DNA from 3 places in the Clostridioides sp. ES-W-0016-02 genome. Region 2 is predicted to be linked to each of the others. Evidence: riboswitches for the same ligand, from Rfam matches in the RefSeq annotation. Region 2 holds a riboswitch; each other region holds the start of a gene.
What was found. A riboswitch is a leader RNA that binds a small molecule or an ion and turns the genes downstream of it on or off. The one in region 2 is predicted to bind FMN.

Region 1 (6,937 bases), 590 kb from region 2:
GAAGAAATTGTTTTTGATAGTGATAATTTAGATAGTGAAACAGAAGTTGAAATTGAAGCATTTGTAAGAAATGTATTTGATGCTTTTGAAGAGTATATAAATATTGGAAATAGAGTATCACCAGAAATATTGATATCTTTAGCTGATATAGAAGATGTAGATAGATTTATAGATACAATAGCTGCAAATATTTATCTAAAATCAAGTCAGAAACAAGAAATATTAGAAGAATTTGATATTAAGAAAAGACTTGAACTTATATATTCTATATTACTAGAAGAGATAGATATATTAAAAATAGAAAAAAAGATAACTTTAAGAGTTAAAAAACAAATGAATAAAGTTCAAAAAGAATACTATCTTAGAGAGCAATTAAAAGCTATACAAAAGGAATTAGGTGAGGAAGAAGATATAAATTCTGAAGCAGATGAGTATAGAGAAAAGCTTAAAAAAATAAAAGCACCTAAAACTACTAAAGAGAAAATAGAAAAAGAAATTGATAAATTTTCAAAGATATCTTCAATGTCTCCAGATGTATCTGTAAGTAGAAATTATTTGGATACTATATTCTCATTACCATGGAATAAAGAAACAAAGGATAAACTAGATATAGTTAAAGCACAAGCTATACTAGATGAGGACCATTACGGGCTGGAGAAGGTTAAAGAAAGAATATTAGAGTATTTAGCCATAAGAACTCTTGCTAAATCACTTAAAGGTCCTATAATATGTCTAGTTGGACCTCCAGGGACAGGGAAAACATCTATAGTCAAATCAATAGCAAGAGCATTAAATAGAAAATTTGTAAGAATATCTTTAGGTGGCGTTAGAGATGAAGCCGAAATAAGAGGACACAGAAGGACTTATGTAGGTTCTATTCCAGGAAGAATAATTAATGGAGTCAAAGAAGCTCAGACTAAAAATCCTGTGTTTTTATTTGATGAGATAGATAAAATGGCAGCAGATTATAAAGGTGACCCAGCTTCAGCTATGCTGGAAGTATTGGACCCAGAGCAAAATAAGGATTTTGTGGACCACTATTTAGAAATACCTTTTGATTTATCAAAGATACTATTTGTTACAACAGCAAACAGTTTAAGCAATATTCCAAGACCATTATTGGATAGAATGGAAGTAATAGAAGTATCTGGATATATAGAAGAAGAAAAGTTAAATATAGCAAAACAATACTTACTTCCAAAACAAATTAAAGAGCATGCTTTAAAAGAGAATTTTGTAAAAATGGATGATGAAACTTTAAGAAGCATAATAAATCATTATACAAGAGAAGCTGGAGTAAGAACATTAGAAAGAACTATTGGTAAAGTTTGTAGAAAAATTGCCAAAAAATATGTTGAGGACCCAACACTTGAAGAAGTTGTTGTAAATAAGTCTGACTTAGAAAAATATCTTGGAAAAGATATGTTTAAATACCAACTTGCAGAGCTTAATCCTCAAATAGGGCTTGTAAATGGACTTGCATGGACAGCAGTTGGTGGAGTTACCCTTGAAGTAGAGGTAAATGTGCTTAAAGGAAAGGGTGAAATTGTATTAACTGGAAAACTAGGAGATGTTATGAAAGAATCTGCTAAGACAGGTATTTCTTATATAAGATCAATAGTGGACAAGTTTGATATAGACCCTGATTTTTATAAAACTAATGATATTCATATACACATCCCAGAAGGTGCTGTTCCAAAAGATGGACCATCAGCTGGTATAACTATGGCACTTGCAGTGATTTCAGCACTTACTAAGAGACCTGTACCAGGTAATATAGCTATGACAGGAGAAATAACTTTAAGAGGTAGAGTGTTAGCTGTAGGAGGAGTTAAGGAAAAACTATTAGCAGCTCATAGAGCTGGCATAACAAAAGTTCTAATTCCTAAAGAGTGTGAAGCTGATTTAGATGAGATACCAGAAAATGTAAAAGAAAAGATGGAGTTTGTACTTGTAGAGCATATGGATGAAGTATTAGAACAAGCTTTATTAAAGAGTGGTGAAAAAAATGAAAATTAGAAGTTCAGAGATAACTATGAGTGCTGTGAATAAATCACAGTATCCAGCAGAAGGTATCCCAGAGATAGCTCTGGCTGGTAGGTCAAATGTTGGAAAATCATCAATAATAAATACATTACTTAATAGAAGAAACTTTGCTAGAACTAGTCAAACACCAGGAAAAACTAGAACTATAAATTTTTATCTTATAAATAACGAATTTTATTTTGTAGACCTTCCAGGATATGGGTATGCTAAAATAGCCAAATCTGAAAAAGAAAAATGGGGAGGTATAATGGAACGATATCTAGAAAGTAGACAAGAATTATGTTCTATATTCCTACTTGTAGATATTAGACATGAACCTACAGCAGACGATAAACTTATGTACGAATGGATAAAACATTTTGGATATAACTGTGTAGTTATTGCAACTAAGGCAGACAAAATATCTAGAGGACAATATCAAAAGCATATAAGTATTATAAGAAAGAAATTGCAAATGGAGAGTAGTGAAAAAGTAATTCCTGTTTCTTCGCTAAAAAAGACTGGTGTTGAAGAACTTTGGGAAGAAATTGTAAGTCAATACAATCAACATGGATATGAAATAACAGTAGATTAATTTTAAGTGTTTATATATATTAAAATCAAATAAAGGATGCCTCAAAATGTTTTTAAGGGAAATTTTGTGGCATCCTTGTTGTTTATAAGCAATAAATATCGGTAATTATTGTTAGAAATTAATAAAATTAATAAAATTAGTGTAAATTAGTTTGTTTAAAGATTTACTGACTTATATAATTAGTAATGAATTTTGACTAAGAAGTAGATTTTTCTGTCTTTCTCATAAAGCAAACGGTAAGTATGAGTCCTATAAAGCATACTGATGCTGCAATCCAGTAAGATTGATTACTAGCCGCAACATAAGCTAGTGTATGACTTGTAGACTTTTGATGATATGTAAGTCTTTGTGCAAAGAAACTACTGAAAAAGGCTGTTCCAAGAGCAAATGACAAATTACGAACAGTTGCAAGAAAACTTCCCCCATATCCTTGTTTTTGAGGAGGAACGTCTGCCAAGATACTACTATTGTTTGGTGAACTAAAAGAACCTAATCCAAAGCCAAAAATAATTAAGCATAGAATCAAAAGATATAATGGAGAATCAGCTTTTAAAAGTGCCATTCCAACCAGAGCAATAGTCATAAATGAAAAAGATACAGTCAGAATATTTTTTGCACCATGTTTGTCAGAAAGAGAACCGGAAATAGGTGCTATAAGTACCATAATAAGTGGATGAACAGTCATGACAGAACCAGCCATCATAGGAGATAAATTTTTTAGTTGTTCTAGATAAAAAGGAAGTAGAAAAGATACTGCCATTTGAGGAAAATAACAAGCTATTCCAATAATATTGCCTATAGTGAAATTTCTATTTTTAAACAAAGGTAAATCAATAAAACTTTGTTCAAATTTTACTTCTCTTAATACCAACATAAAAAATGCTATAATTGCTACTATTCCTAGATACCATTTTGTATTTCCTTCTCCATTCATTGCAAGTAAGATAAGTGTGGTACAAGATGAAAATAATAGAAGTCCTGGAATATCGAAACTTTTGTTTTGTTCATCTAAAATAGGTTTTGGTAGAAATTTTATTCCAAGAAAGACTGCTATAATACCAATAGGTATATTGATTATGAAGATAGAAGGCCATCCAAAGTGTTCTAAAAGTATTCCACCAATTACAGGACCACTCATATTCCCTATACCAACTACTGCTCCAGTAATTCCTATAGCCTTTCCCTTCTCATTTGCTGGAAATGCATTAGAAACTATACCAAGTCCAGTTGCCATTAAAATACTTGCTCCAATTGCTTGAAATATTCTTGATAAAATCAATGTTGTTAGGTTATTAGATATACTACATAGAAAGGAACCTATTGTAAATACAAAAAATCCTAACGTATATAGATAATTTGAACCCACCTTATCGCCAAGTTTCCCAAAAAACAACATAGTAGCTGTTACAACCAACATATAAGCTGTAACTACCCATTGGATTTGCGACATATTAATTTTAAAGTCGGCAGCAATTGTAGGATTTGCGATATTTAGTATACTTCCATCAAGAGTAGACATAAATACACCAATACAGATGATAATTAATACTATCCATTTTTGTTTCACTGATAACACCCCAATCTTTTACATAGTAGATTTTGTTTTATAAGTACAGTATAGTTACAAAATAAACAACAAAAAAGCACCTATGTTTTAGGTACCTTAGAATATGTTTATTTTCATGAATAAATGCGGTAGTTGAAGGATTTGTATAGATTACTCATGTAAAATTACATAAAGGTACTCGTATACTATTTTCTTCTACCATCCAGATTTTACTGTCGGCTTTGGAATTTGACCAAATTCTGCCATAAGGCTCGCGGGCTTTTACCGCCGATAGGGAATTTCACCCATTTCTGAAGAAAAACAGATGTATTTTTTAATTTTATTTTAACATAAAATAACAATCGAGACAATTAGATTTAAGCAATACAGACAGCTACACCACAATATAGAAGGTTTTATTATACTTTTGGACAAAACCTAAATTAGAGTATAATAATAGATTGAAATTAAGTAAAATAAGTTATTGTCATTGCTGAATGATAAGTTTTATATTTAGTAAAAGCATAAAGCTGTAACAAAACTCGTATAATATTAATATCTTAATTAAGAGGTATGGTAAATTATGAGGAGGCGCTAATATGGAAGGAAAGATAAAAAAGGCATTTCCAGGTGGAAACACATCACAAGGCTCATATTCTTTTTTTGACTATATAATTCCGGAAAATGTAAAAAGAGTTTTTTGTTTAAAGGGTGGACCTGGAGTAGGAAAATCCTCACTAATGAAAAAAATTTATAAAGAGTTTTTGCATAGAGGATATGATATTGAATTATATCATTGCCCTTCTGACCCAAGTTCGTTGGATGGTGTAGTTATAAAGAAACTAGGCGTGGTACTTATGGATGCAACTGCTCCACATACTGTAGACCCTAAACTCCCAGGTGCTTTGGACGAGATAATTAATTTAGGAGATTACTGGAATACAGAGGAGTTAGAAAAAAATAGACAAGAAATTTCAAACTATGATAAAGATATTAGTAATGCTTTTAAAAGAGCATTTAAATTTTTAAAATCAGCAGAGCCAATTTTTAGAGATATCGAGGAAAAATATTCTGACTGTATGGACTATGGAAAAGTAAATTTAGTTACAGAAGAATTTATAAAAAGATTATTTGATGGAGTAGATAGTACAGGAAAGTTAAAGAAAGAAAAGCATTTATTTGGCTCAGGGATAACTCCTGTAGGATGCTTAGATTATACAGAACATATTTTAAAGGATGTAGGGAAGGTTTATTATTTATCAGGGGAAATAGGCTCTGGGAAAACTACACTTTTGAGTAAAGTGTACAAAAAAGCAATTGAGAAAGGTTTGAATGTAGAAGTTTATCACTATCCGCTTATTCCTGAAAAAATTGAAACTATATTATTAACTGATTTAGATATAGGAATAACTATAAGCAGTACTTTTAAAGATGAAGATACAATTGATTTGAATCAATTTTTAAATAGAGAAAAATTACTTAAATACGAAGAAGATATTAAATTTGATGAGAAAGTTTTAGATGACTTAATTTGTTGGTCAATTTTAAATCTTAAGAGAGCTAAATCAAAACATGATATTATAGAAAGTTACTATAGTCCGAATATGAGATTTGATGAAGTAGGAAAATTGAGAGATGAATTAGTTAAGAGAATCTCAAAATATGAGGAAAATATATAAAGTATGTCTGTTTAAAATTAATATTAACTAGTATATATAATCAACAGCAAACTGCTATGGCTTTGAAGCTATGGCAGTTTGCTGTTTTTTGCTATAATTTAAACAGATAAATCTTTGCACAAAAAGACAAGAAAATTTAGAAAATTTATTATAAAATATGGGGGTACATATGAAATGGCTAGATGGATTACAACAATCTATTGATTATATTGAAGAAAATATTTTAGAAAAGTTAGATTATGAATATTTAGCAAGGTATACAAATATGTCAGTGTTTTATTATCAACGAATGTTTAGTGTATTAGTAGGTATATCTGTTGGTGAATATATTAGGAATAGACGATTAACACTAGCTGGGCTTGAATTAACTACTTCAAATAGTAAAATCATAGACATAGCTTTTAAATATGGTTACGAAACAGCAGAAAGCTTTACTAAAGCCTTTGTTAGATTTCATGGAATAACGCCATCTATTGCTAGAAAAGGAAATTCAAGCCTAAAATCATTTAGCAAGATAACATTAAAAATATCTTTAGATGGAGGAAATATTTTAGATTACAAAATTGTCGATGAGGGAGAATTTTCAGTAATTGCTTTAAAAAAACAATTTTCGAAAGATGAAGATGTATTTAGAAAACAAATACCAAGGTTTTGGCAAGACTTGTTTAAGAGTAGTTTGTATAGAGAACTAATTTCTTATGTAAAAGAAAACACTATTACAAAAGGTGGGATTTTAGGAATAGATGAAATGGCAGTTTCACAAAACAAACAATTATTTAATTATTATGCAGCTGTTGAGACAGATGAAAAACCTAAAAATGATAAATTTACCTTATTTAAAATACCTTCTCATAAGTGGGCTATTTTTAAGTGTACAGGTGCCATGCCAAATTCTATTCAAAACTTATGGGTAAAAATATATAGTGAGTTTTTCCAATGCTCTAGCTATGAACCAGTTGCTGATTTCAATTTTGAACTTTACCTTGAAGGAGATAGTAATAAAGATGATTATGTTAGTGAAATTTGGGTTCCAATAAAAAATAGGAGGAGTTTATGAAAAAATGTAGAGTATCTGAGATAACAGCTTATTTT
Region 2 (6,937 bases):
TAAGCTCATCTGCTGTATTACTAGCTAATTTCTTTGCTTCTTCTTTCATTTGTTCTCCCTGAGCAACAAAGAAACTTTCACTTACCCAAGGCATTGGGAAAGAACCTCTATAATGGCGTGTTTTTTGCATTACTATCTTCTCACCAGGTATTATATTTGGTGTCATATGAGAAAAAGCAGCTTTAAGAGCTTTAGCTCTTCTAACTACTGCTATATCCCCATCTGATTTTCTATATTCTCTATTGTACCAATATGGAAATTCCATATCAGCTGTAGACAATGTATTGTAATATACATTCAATAAATCATCTGCTCTTTTACTTGCTTTTTTTTCACTAAGTTCATCTAAATTTTCTTGATTTTGAAAATTTGCTTTAATATTTTTTGCTTCTAAAATACTTCTTATTTTATCTTCTTTACTTTGACTCATTTCTTCCCCTCCTTAAACTTTCTATACTTAGTATAAAACTTTTTAAGAAGGGAAAAAAAGAGTCTATTACCCACTTTCTAAAATAATCTTTCTACAAAAAAATAAAACTTAAAACATTTTAGACCATAAATTTACCTTATATCTAAATATCTAAAAACCTACTGATTTATTAAAATATAAAGATTGTCCATTGTCTTGTTTTAAGCTTTAACATATACTATATTTAATTTTATAAAAATACTTGATCAATATATTTTTAAACTTAGTTTATATTACTGGTTTATCTTAAGATTCGGAACTGCATTCAGACTCATATCATGTGTTTTATTGTTTATAAAATTATAATATCCTGCGCAACCTATCATAGCAGCATTATCTGTACATAAAATTAAAGGAGGATATTTAACTATAATTCCACTCTCTTTTGCAAGTTCTGTTATTTTAGCTCTAAGACCAGAGTTGGAAGCAACTCCACCAGAAAGAGTTATAACATCATAACCTTTATCTTTTGTCGCTTTTAATGCTTTAGTAGCTAAAACTTCAACTACTGCTTCTTGAAAAGATGCAGCAACATCTTCAACTACTATTTCTTCGTTTTTCATCCTTTTTCCATTTAAATAATTTAATACAGAAGATTTTAGACCACTAAAACTAAAGTCATAGCTATCATCTTCTAAATAAGCTCTTGGAAATTCTATAGCATGCTTATTCCCTTTTTTAGCTAAATTATCAATAATAGGTCCTCCTGGATACCCCAAATTCATAGCCCTTGAAATCTTATCAAAGGCTTCTCCAGATGCATCATCTCTAGTCTTTCCTAAAATTTCATATTTACCATAATCTTTAACTTCTACTAAGTGAGTATGACCTCCAGATACTATTAATGTTATAAAAGGAGGTTTTAAATCTTTATGCTCTATATAGTTTGCACTTAGATGTCCTTCAATATGATTTACTCCTACAAGAGGAATATCCAATGTATATGCAAGTGCTTTAGCATAAGATAATCCTACTAATAAAGCCCCTACTAGTCCTGGGCCATATGTAACTGCAATGTGGTCTATATCATTAAATCCTATATTTGCCCCATCTAAAGCTTCTTGAACAACTATATCAATATTTTCAACGTGTTTTCTTGAAGCCACCTCTGGTACTACTCCGCCAAACTTTTTATGTGTTTCTATTTGAGTAGAGATTATGTTTGAAAGTACTTCTCTACCATTTTTTAAAACTGATGCAGCTGTTTCATCACAGCTACTCTCTATAGCTAATGTTATTATATCACCCATAAACTCTACACCTCTTTTAATTGATTCCACATTATAATTGCATCTTCTTTGTTATCATTATAGTATTCTTTTCTGATTCCACCCATTTTAAATCCATATTTTCTATATAGATTTTGTGCTATTTTATTTGATGCTCTAACTTCTAATGTCATAGACGCAATATTATTATCTTTACATAAATCAACTAATCTTTTTATTAACTTATCTCCTATTTTTTTGCCTCTATAGTCACTATGAACAGCCACATTATTTATATGACCTTCATCAAGTATAAGCCAAATTCCAACATATCCAACTACTTTTCCATCTAGTTTTGCTACTATATACTTTGCTACTTCATTAGATAACTCTTTTCTAAAAGATTCTTTTGACCAATAATCTTCAAAACAATTTTTTTCCACTTCAAAAACTTCATCTATATCTTTAATAGTCATTTCTTCTATTTTTACATCATCTATTATTTGTTTTGTATTATCTTTCATTATTTATCCTCTTCATTTTTTCGTCATATTGTACTTCGGCCTGAGATTTTCTGATATACATAGGGTTTATTGTATAACAAGTATGTACATCTATATTTTTACTATATTTATTTAGTGCTACAGAACATAAGCTTCCTGCTTTAGATACATTATGAGCTGGTGAAGGTATCTTTATATTTTTTACGTTTTCTAGCTCATCCTTATATTTATAAACAGCTTCTCCAACTATTATAAATTCTTCATCACTTGATTTAATTTCCTTTAGTAAAGTTTCAAATTCTACAACATCGACACTATCTAACTCTATTAACTCTCCATCTTCAAACTTATATTTAGCTGAATACACCTGATTTTTTTGTGCATCTAATATAGAGCATATTTTTCTTTCACATAAATTCATATTACCTGCTAAAGATTCTAAAGAATTTACTGCTATTATTGGTAGATTATTTACATGGGCTATAGCTTTTACTGTAGCCATACCTATTCTAAGACCTGTAAATGAACCAGGGCCTATACATATAGCTAACAAATCCATCTCTTTTATGTTTAAATCACTTATATCCAACATATTTTCTATCATTGGCATAAGCTTTTGTGAATGAGTTTTTTTGTTATTTACTGTAAACTCACAGATTAAATTATCATCTTCAACAACTGCTACACTTGCTGCCATAGAAGATGTATCTATACCTAATATCTTCATTATTTAATCAACTCCTCAACTATACTTTTATAATAATCTCCTTTTGGAGTTAATATCATTTCTCTTCCTTCATCTTTGTACCTTAATTCTATGTTTAAATATTCTTTTGGAAGTATATCTTCTATTAAATTACCCCATTCAATTATACAGATTCCATTTGAATTTATATATTCATCATATCCAATATCATACATTTCATCACTACTACCAATTCTATAAACATCAAAATGATACAAAGGTATTTTTCCTTCATATTCGTTTATTATAGTAAAAGTTGGGCTTGTTATATAATCATTTATACCTAATGAGTCTGCTAAGCTTTGTGTCATTGTGGTCTTTCCAGCTCCTAAATCCCCCACTAAACAAATTACACTACCTTCTTTTAATAATTTACCTAATTTATATCCTATTTCTCTAGTTTTACTTTCATTTTCTAAATATATTTTTGCCATTAATTCATCTCCATCTTGATATAATCGTCGTGTGAATTTATATCACTGCTTAATTAATTATAGTATAAGCCCCAACTATTATAAAGTACTTCTATTTATCTTTTTTGTTTATCTTTCAATATTGATGATTCTATTAAAACTTATATATAATCATCAATAGCAATCCTTACATATTCTTTTGCCTTACAATTTTGTTTCAGGGCTTCTTTACATATTTCCTCTGATTGCTCTTTTACATACTTGAGAGATTTATAATTTTCTTTTACTGCTTCAATGCACATTTTTTCTGTTTGATTCTTTATATACATAAGCATCTTTCCATTTTGTCTTACAATCTCTGTACATATCTCTTCTGTATAGTTATCTATGTAATTTAGTACATCTTTAATATTGTACTTTTTATCCAAGTATCTTATAGCTCTTATACATGTTTCTTCTGTCTTATTATTAACAAATTGTAGGCTTCTTCCATCTTGTTTAACTGCTTCTAAACATATTCTTTCTGTCTGCTGATTTACATATTGTAATGCCATACCATTTTGACTTACAGCTTCAATACACATTTTTTCTGTTTGGTTTTGTACATATTTAAGTGCTTTATAGTTTCGTTTTATTGCTTCTATACATAATTCTTCACTTTGTTCTCTAACATATGCAAGACACCTGCCATCTTTTTTAATTGCTTCTAAACATATTTTTCTTGTTTGAACCTCTAAAGCTTTTAATATACTTACAACATCTATATTAGAAGAACATCTTATTGCTTTTATAATAAGTTCTTCTGTTTGATTTCTTACATACTTAAGTGCATTGCAATCTTTTTTTATTGCTTCAAGGCATATATACTCAGTTTGTTCTTTTACATATTCAAGTGCTCTATAATTGTACCTTATAGCTTCTAAACATAATTCTTCTGTTTGCTCTTTTACATACTCCAAAGCTTTATAATTCTGTCTTATAGCTAAAATACACATACCATCTGTTTGATTATTTATATTTTCTAATTCATGATAGTCATACTTCACTCTTTCCATATTTTCAATATATTCATTCGTAATATACTTTAAAGAATCTCCTAACATTTTACTATCAATGCCTATATGAATATTTTCCCAATCACTATTAAAATAATACCCTTTATCGTCTAAAAATACTTTTTTCATTTTTTTACATACTTTCATAAATCTACTCTCCTATCATCATTAAATTAGTTATTATTAAGAATTACAATTCAAAACATTATTTATTCTTAATAATAACTTTATTTTTTGTCTATTATGAATTCGCTCTGCATATTGTAGATACCTTTTTAGTATTTTAATAGTTAATCGTTTTAATTCTTCCTTTATTTTAAAAATTAAATCTGTCTAAATATTTCTTATTTTAAATACATTTTTTGATAAATTAATAAAGCCATAATGTATTTAATACATCAATCACAACATGAGACTGAAGTTATAAATAAATTATGGCTTTCCAATATATTTAATTTTAAAATTTTATATTTTCTTGTCTGATTATTTTTTTATTACATTTCCCATTTTTTTATAAAGTGGTAATGTTACTAAAGATATTATCACAGCTTTTAGTACATTAAATGGAGCTATCATCCAAATTACAAAAGTAAATAGGTCATGAATCTTAGGATTTATAGCTGAACCTAACCCTATTATAGCATCTAGTCCCATAAATTGACCATAAAGTGGTAACATTACAAAGTAATTTAACACTGAGCCAATTATAGTCATAGCTATTGTTCCTAATACAAATCCAATTAATATGCCTTTTAAATCTTTACTTTTCTTATATGAATAACAAAGTATCATTACATAAGAACCACCAATTAATATATTTGCAAACTCTCCTACTCCTCCAGTTGTTGTTGCTGTAATCGCTTGTAGTATATTTTTTACTACAACTATTCCAAATCCAACTAATGGTCCTAAAGACATCCCTCCAAATATTGCTGGAATATCTGATAAGTCAATTTTTAAGAAATCTGGAAATATACCTGGTATTGGTGCTTGAATAAACATTAGTAAATAAGATATTGCTGATAAAATTGACATTACTACTAAAGTTCTTGTTGAAATCATATTACTTCTTTTTGCTGTACTTTGCATAATTATTATCCTCCTAATAAATATATTTATATTTTTTTAGGAAAAACAAAAAACTCGAAGACCTTATCTTCGAGTTTTTATGGATATAGTTTAAACAAACTAAAATAAACTTATTTATATTCCATAAATATCTTCTCTCATCCAGACTTTACTGTCGGCTTTGGAATTTCACCAAATCAACCACATAAGTAGTTCGCGGGCTATACCGCCGGTAGGGAATCTCACCCTGCCCCGAAGATCTTCTTTGATTTTTTAATTTTCCTTACACTCTTATATTAGTTAATTTTTTAATAATTGTCAAGTTATTTTTTTTCATACACTACTTTCCCATTTATTATAGTGTAAAGTACATTACTTTGAATCTCTAGTGGAGAATTATCCCAAATTACTATATCTGCATCTTTACCAACTTCTATAGAACCTACTCTATCTTCAATTCCTAGAGTCTTAGCTGGATTTATTGTAATGGATTCTATTGCTTTTTCTTCTTTCATTCCATGCTTAACTGCTATCCCTGCACATATTGGAAGATATTGAACTGGTATTACTGGATGGTCTGTCATTATACATACATCGAGTCCTGCATTTGAAAGTATTCCAGCTGTATTAAACGTTAAATTTCTAAGTTCAAATTTAGACCTTTCTGATAATGATGGCCCTACTATTACAGGAAATCCTTCTTCCAATACCTCCTCCACTATAAGATGACCTTCTGTACAATGGTCTAATGTAAGCTTTAAATTAAACTCTTTTGCAATCCTTATGGCTGTGAACATATCATCAGCTCTATGGGCATGTGCTTTAAAAGGAATTTCTCCTCTTAAAACGGGTATTAAACTTTCCATTTTTATATCATATTCAGGTTTTTCACAATCTTCATCATCATGACTTTCATACAGGTCGACTTCCTCTAAATATTCTTCTGCTTTTTTAAGATTCTCTCTAAGTAATGAAGCTATTGCCATTCTAGTTTGTGGAGATTTATCATCTTGACCATAACAGCTTTTTGGATTTTCTCCAAAGGCTATTTTAGACGCTACTGGATTTTTTATTACCATTTTATCAATTCTTTTCCCATAGGTCTTTATAGCTATACATTGACCTCCCATAACATTTGCACTTCCAGGAGTTGTACATACAGAAGTTATACCACCTTCAAAAGCTTCTTTAAATGTTCTGTCCATTGGATTAATCCCATCTATAGGATTTAATTGTGGTGTTATTGGGTCAGTTTCTTCATTTCCATCTGCTCCTTCAAATCCTATACCATCTTCCCACAATCCTAAATGAGTATGGGCATCTATAAACCCTGGAAACACAAATTTACCACTTGCATCTATTACCTCTACATCTAAAGGTGCTATTAAGTCTTTTCCTATCTCTATTATTTTTCCTTGATCTATAAGTATATCTCCCTGAATTATTCCATTTGTTATGGTATTTATGCTACCATTT
Region 3 (6,937 bases), 1.6 Mb from region 2:
TTCAAAGCTTTCTAAGTAATCACAAAATAATCTAAACTCTTCTATATTTTTGATTTCTTGTAAATTTCTTAAGTCTATCATCATGTTGCTATATTTATGCAACATAAAACTCATATCATATATTTCACATTTAACAAATCCTTCTTGATAGTTGTATTTATAAGGTTCATATTTTGAAAAATTTGATTCAAAGTATTTTATTTTAGCATAACATAATCTGTGTATATTGAATAAAAGAGCAAATATAGATTCTTTAACTGCAAACTTGTGTGTGAAGTATTTTACAGTGTGGTATTTATCGTGTTTAAATTCCCAAATTAAATCTTCATTCAAAGTAAGAGAATATTTTTTTATAAGGTTACGTTTTTCTAGTGTTAAATCTTGTATTGAACTTGTTTTCATAATTCAGTCCCCCATAAATATTCAATAAACAACCATTAAATTATGGTGTTCATTTATAGTTTATTATTGCTTACTTAATTATATTGTATAATTAATCGAGAAAATAATAAAATAGATAATTAATATAACATTAATATATGCTATAAATAAAAACGATAGCTTTGATAGTAATATGTACAAATTTATGGTATTTTATATTTAGATTTATATTTGTAGTTATTTTAAGCTTTTAAAAGTATTTTTTATTATTAACTTATATTTCCTAGATTACAGGGAATTTAACACTAAAAATCTATCTTGTGTCCTTAAAAATTTACATAATGATTGTATATATTCTAATTTCAAAATATACGTGAATAGTGTTGGTATTTCTAATGAATATGAAGATATGGGTAAGGTTGTTCAAATAGATAATTATCTTTAAAATTATTAAGTACCAAAAGACAAGTATGCTTTGCCATATTGGTACTTAATAGTATTTTATAGTCTCTATTTTAATTTCCACTATTTAATCAATAAAGGTATTTAATCTAGAACCTTAAATAGGTTTGCCATTTCTAGTGCATTCATAGCACAATCATATCCTTTATTTCCAGCTTTTGTGCCAGCTCTTTCAATAGCTTGTTCAATATTTTCTGTTGTTACTATTCCAAATATAACAGGTAATTCATTATCCAAAGATACTTTTGCAATGCCTTTAGATACTTCGCTACATACATAATCATAATGAGAAGTAGCACCTCTTATAACACATCCTAAACATATTATAGCATCATACTTACCACTCTTAGACATTTTTTGAGCAACGAGAGGAATCTCAAAAGCTCCAGGTACCCAAACCACTTCTATATTTTCCTGAGTAACATCGTGTCTTAAAAGGCAATCTTGAGCACCAGATAAAAGTTTTGATGTTATAAATTCATTAAAACGAGAGTTTATTATACCTATTTTTAAATCTTTTCCAATAAGTTTTCCTTCATATATCATTTTTATTTCCTCCAATTTTATTTAGGTTATAAATCTATATTTTTAGTATATATGCATATTATTGTAATAAAAATTACTTAGTAGAATAAAAATTAAATACCATTAGCTATATAATATCTAATAGATGTCCCATTTTATCCTTCTTAGTTTTCAGATATAATTTATTAAAATCATTAATTTCTTCATTAATAGGAACTCTATGTTCAATTTTTATTCCATATTTTTCTAATTGATTTATTTTGTCAGGATTATTACTTAAAAGGTTTATACTTTTTATATGTAAATTTTTTAATATCTGAGCAGCGATATAAAAATCCCTCATATCTTCTTCAAATCCAAGCATTAAATTTGCTTCAACAGTATCATAACCTTCTTCTTGAAGTTTATAAGCTTTAATTTTATTTAAAAGCCCAATACCTCTGCCTTCCTGTTTCATATAAATTAAAACACCACTTCCATTTTCTACAATTTTTTTCATAGAAGTTTCTAACTGTAGCCCACAATCACATTTTAAAGAATGAAATACATCACCTGTTAAACATTCAGAATGAAGTCTGACTAGTGTATTTTCTTCATTTACATTTCCATAAGTAAGGGCAATGTGTTCTTCATTTGAGTAAATATCTTTATATCCTATTATTTCAAAATTTCCATATTTTGTTGGAAGAAAAGCACTAGAAATTTTTTCTATAGTGGTTTCATTTCTTTTTCGATATTCTATCAAGTCTTTTATAGTAATTATTTTTAAATTATGTTTTTCTTTAAATATCATTAAATCATCAACTCTTGCCATTGTACCATCATCTTTCATTATTTCGCAGATAAGACCAATTTCTTTAAATCCTGCAAGTCTAGCAAGGTCTACAGAAGCTTCTGTGTGACCATCTCTAACTAGGATACCTCCAGTTTTTGCTATTAATGGAAATACATGTCCAGGTGTTTTAAAATCTTTACTTGTGGAACTTTCATTACAGAATAGTTTGACAGTTTCAGCTCTCTCATATGCAGATATACCTGTTAAAGTATCTATTCCATCTATAGTGACAGTAAATGCAGTTTGAAATGTGTCTGTATTTTCTTTAACCATAAGAGGTATATTTAGACTTTTAAATTTTTCTTCAGTAGCAGGAAGACAAATAAGGCCCCTACCATATGTAGCCATAAAGTTTATTGTCTCAGGTGTAGCCATTTCAGCTGCCATCAATAAATCTCCTTCATTTTCTCTGCTTTCATCATCAACTACGATTACCATTTTTCCATTTTTGATATCATTAATAGCTTCTTTAATAGTGTTAAACATGTAATTCACTCCTTTTATTATTTTTAAAAACCATTTTTAAATAAAAATTCTTTATCTATATTTGATTTATAGTTACTACTATTAGAATTTAATTCCTTGTAGTTTTTTACAAGAAAATTATTAATATACTTTCCAATTACATCACTTTCTAAATTGACAAAGTCTCCAATATTCTTTGTCAAGAGAGTAGTCTTAAATTTAGTATGAGGTATAACCGAAACCTTAAATATCTCATCATCTAAATAAGCTATAGTTAGACTTACACCATCAATAGCAACAGAACCTTTGTGTATCATTGTTGATAAAAGTTCTTTGGACGGTTGTATGCTTATTAAAACTGCATTTTCATCTTTTTCAAATTTACAAATAGTACCTTTACTATCAACATGACCTGTTACTAGGTGTCCACCAAATCTAGAAGAAAGGCTCATAGCTCTTTCAAGATTTACTTCATCACTTGGATTTAATGAACTTAAATTTGTGGAACGGACTGTTTCCATCATGACATCAGCAGTAAATTCATTTTTACCTAAACTTGAAACAGTTAAGCAAACTCCATTTACAGCAATACTATCTCCAAGATTTGTACCATCTAGTATTTTATTTGATTGTATGGTGACTTTTCCACTTTTGCCATTAGCAGTAATTTTTCTAAGTATTCCAACTTCTTCTACTATGCCAGTAAACATTTTAACCTCCTAGACGTGTATATTTATAAATTTAATTTAAAACATCAGACTCTACCAAAATATCGCCATCTATTAAAGTTACATTCTTAATTTCTAATTGTATAGCATCTGATAAGTAATCTATTCCATCTCCAGAAACGAAAGTAGGAGCATCTTTTCCACCTATAATTTTAGGTGATAAAAACAATTTGACTTTGTCAACTAAATTGTTTCTAAATAGACTGTCATTAAGTGTAGCACCACCTTCAACTAAAACAGAATCAATTTTTAATTCTCCTAATTTATACATTACAAATTCTAAATCTACCATATTATTTTTTTTAGGAGAAAGTACTACTTCAATATTATTTTTTCTTAGAACTAATGATTTTTCACTATCTTCACAACACGTAAAAACTATAGTTTTATTGTTTTTATCTTTAACTAATTTGCTATCAACTGGCAATTTTAAGTTTGTGTCTATTATTATTCTTACAGGGTGAGATACATTTTCTTGGTTAAGTCTGCAAGTTAGCAATGGATTATCATTTAAAACTGTGTTTATCCCAACCATTATACCTTGATATTTATTTCTATACTTATGAGTTAGATATCTTGATGATTCATTAGATATCCATTTTGATTCTAGCGATTTTGTGGCAATCTTGCCATCTAAACTTACTGCTGATTTTACAATACAAAGAGGTTTTTTTGTTTTTATATAGTAAAAAAATATTTCATTTAATTGTTTTGCTTCTTTTTCTAATATACCTACAGTAACATCAATGTTATTGTCTCTTAGTTTTTTTACTCCATTACCACAAACGATTGGATTTGGGTCTAATGTAGATATTACGACTCTCTTAATCTTATTTTGAATAATTTTATCTACACAAGGAGGTGTTTTGCCATAATGAGAACAGGGTTCTAAATTTACATAAAGGGTAGTGTCTTTTAAACTTTGATTAGCACTATTTATAGCATTTATTTCAGCGTGATTAGAGCCAAATCTCTCATGATATCCTTTACCTATTATGTCATCATCTTTAACGATTACACATCCCACTAATGGATTTGGATTTACAAAACCTTCTCCATTTTTAGCTAATTCAATAGCTTTTTTCATATAATAAATATCTTTCTCTTTTTGACTTATAAATTTCACAATATTTACACCTCCTATTTAAACTTAGATAATTTTCAAACAAAAAAACCCGAGAATTAACTCGGGGTTTAGAATAATCTACAATAAATATTGTATAAATGTATAGCAAAACGGCTCTACAAAAACACTTATTTAGTATATATCTTCTTCCATCCAGACTTTACTGTCGGCTTTGGAATTTAACCAAATCAACCAAGTTTTAACTCAGCTCGCGGGCTATACCGCCGATTGGGAATTTCACCCTACCCCGAAGATTAAGTATTAAATTTATATTTAGAATGTATCATAAATTATTTTACTTTGCAAACTATTTTTTTAAAAATATATGTTAATATATAATATATAACAGCTAGAAACTTTGGAATAATGCGATTGTGAATATAAAAATAAAAATTTGAACATAATCAGAAAAGAAGTTTAATTAATTTGAATTGGGAGAGAAATATATGAATAAAAAACCTTTAGAAATATTATCAAAATACTATGGATATACAAGTTTTAGAAAAGGCCAAGAGTCCATAATAAATTCTATTTTGAATAAAAAAGATGTATTAGCTATAATGCCAACTGGAGGAGGAAAATCTATATGTTATCAACTTCCAGCATTGATATTAGATGGGATGACAGTAGTGATTTCACCACTTATATCTCTTATGAAAGACCAAGTAGATGCTTTAAAAGCCATGGGAATCAATGCTGCTTTTATAAATAGTTCATTGGGAAACAAAGAATTTAATGAAATATTAAGTAATATTAGAAAAAATACTTATAAAATACTTTATATTGCTCCAGAAAGATTAGATACCCAAGAATTTCTTGAACTAATAAATAATAATGACATAAGTCAAATTGCAATAGATGAAGCACATTGTGTATCTCAATGGGGACATGATTTTAGACTGAGTTATAGAAGGATTTCTACGTTTATCAATAGTTTGTCTAAAAGACCTATAGTCACAGCCTTTACAGCTACTGCATCAGAAGAGGTAAGAGCTGATATAATAAATTTATTGTGTTTAGAGAGTCCAGATTGTTACATAACAGGGTTTGATAGAGAAAATCTAGCAATAAATATAGTGAAATCATCTAGTAAAAATAAATATATTTTAGACTATATTCAAAATCATAAAAATGAGTCTGGAATTATATATACAGCTACTAGAAAAGAAGTTGAAAATATTTATAATGGTTTGGCAAAGAGAAATATATCTGTATCAAAATACCATGCAGGTTTATCTAAAAATGAAAGAAATAAGAATCAAGAAGATTTTATAAATGATAATATAGATATAATGATAGCAACAAATGCATTTGGGATGGGTATTGATAAGCCCAATATAAGATGGGTTATACACTACAATATGCCTCAAAGTGTAGAAAATTACTACCAAGAAATAGGGAGAGCTGGTAGGGATGGAGAAAAAAGTGAATGTATACTTTTATTTTCTCCAGGAGATGTACATATACAAAAATATTTAATAGATATTGGTGTTGAAAATCCTGAAAGAAAATTATTTCAACATAAAAAACTTCAGCATATGATTGATTTAGTTTATAGTAATTCATGCTATAGGAGGACAATATTAAATTACTTTGGAGAAAATTATATAGAAAACTGTAATAACTGTAGTAATTGTTTAGTTGAAGGAGAAATAGTGGATAAAACTATAGATGCTCAAAAAGTTATTTCATGTGTAGCTAGAATGAAAAGAAGTTATGGTGTTACTACTATTGTAGATGTACTTAGAGGGTCTAAAAACAAAAAAATTTTACAACTTGGTTTAGATACTTTGTCTACATATAATATTATGAGAGATTATTCAAGTGAAGACTTGAAGAATTTTATAAATACATTAGTTTCTCATGGTTTTTTAGATTTAGTCGAAACTTTAGGTAGCGGAAACAGAGGAAGTTACCCAACTATAAGATTAAATGATATGTCTATGAAAGTTTTGAAGGGCGAGGTAAAGGTAGAATTTAAGGAAATTGTAATGACAAAATCTCTAGAAATAGAAGATGAATTATATAGTGCTTTAAGAGAATTAAGACACTTAATTGCAAGTGAAGAAAGAATAGCTCCATATATGGTTTTTGGAGATGGAACACTTAGAGCTATGTCTAGTAGTTATCCAGTCAATAAAGAAGAAATGCTAAATATATCTGGAGTAGGAGAAATTAAATATCAAAAATATGGTGAAGATTTTGAAACACTAATCAAAGAATATGTCGAAAAAAACAATATAGATAAAAAAGACAAAGAAAAAAATGTCGATTTAATAAATGTCAATAGTGAATTTCTTGAAGTTAATACAGATAAAGCTTTATATGAAAGGCTAATAAATATTAGAGAAGAATATGCTAAAAAAGAAAAATTACTTCCATACATGATTTTAACTAATAAGGCTTTGAAAGAAA

Region 1: another riboswitch for FMN. It lies ahead of IC758_RS17605 (MFS transporter); the one in region 2 lies ahead of IC758_RS01315 (ECF transporter S component).
Region 3: another riboswitch for FMN. It lies ahead of ribD (bifunctional diaminohydroxyphosphoribosylaminopyrimidine deaminase/5-amino-6-(5-phosphoribosylamino)uracil reductase RibD); the one in region 2 lies ahead of IC758_RS01315 (ECF transporter S component).

What each region holds. Positions count from the first base shown of each region.
Region 1 covers NZ_CP061361.1:3,804,264-3,811,200, reverse strand. The annotation lists gene lon (endopeptidase La) at 1-2,019, shown strand, start outside; gene yihA (ribosome biogenesis GTP-binding protein YihA/YsxC) at 2,009-2,620, shown strand; gene IC758_RS17605 (MFS transporter) at 2,817-4,187, opposite strand; FMN riboswitch at 4,374-4,489, opposite strand; gene IC758_RS17600 (ATP-binding protein) at 4,766-5,845, shown strand; gene IC758_RS17595 (AraC family transcriptional regulator) at 6,015-6,902, shown strand; gene IC758_RS17590 (SRPBCC family protein) at 6,899-6,937, shown strand, end outside.
Region 2 covers NZ_CP061361.1:203,326-210,262, reverse strand. The annotation lists gene hpdB (4-hydroxyphenylacetate decarboxylase large subunit) at 1-430, opposite strand, end outside; gene tsaD (tRNA (adenosine(37)-N6)-threonylcarbamoyltransferase complex transferase subunit TsaD) at 703-1,719, opposite strand; gene rimI (ribosomal protein S18-alanine N-acetyltransferase) at 1,725-2,201, opposite strand; gene tsaB (tRNA (adenosine(37)-N6)-threonylcarbamoyltransferase complex dimerization subunit type 1 TsaB) at 2,191-2,907, opposite strand; gene tsaE (tRNA (adenosine(37)-N6)-threonylcarbamoyltransferase complex ATPase subunit type 1 TsaE) at 2,907-3,359, opposite strand; gene IC758_RS01320 (DUF4116 domain-containing protein) at 3,500-4,540, opposite strand; gene IC758_RS01315 (ECF transporter S component) at 4,877-5,482, opposite strand; FMN riboswitch at 5,608-5,725, opposite strand; gene IC758_RS01310 (amidohydrolase) at 5,785-6,937, opposite strand, start outside.
Region 3 covers NZ_CP061361.1:1,832,185-1,839,121, forward strand. The annotation lists gene IC758_RS08905 (hypothetical protein) at 1-402, opposite strand, end outside; gene ribE (6,7-dimethyl-8-ribityllumazine synthase) at 928-1,389, opposite strand; gene IC758_RS08915 (bifunctional 3,4-dihydroxy-2-butanone-4-phosphate synthase/GTP cyclohydrolase II) at 1,496-2,689, opposite strand; gene IC758_RS08920 (riboflavin synthase) at 2,713-3,378, opposite strand; gene ribD (bifunctional diaminohydroxyphosphoribosylaminopyrimidine deaminase/5-amino-6-(5-phosphoribosylamino)uracil reductase RibD) at 3,410-4,522, opposite strand; FMN riboswitch at 4,660-4,781, opposite strand; gene recQ (DNA helicase RecQ) at 4,969-6,937, shown strand, end outside.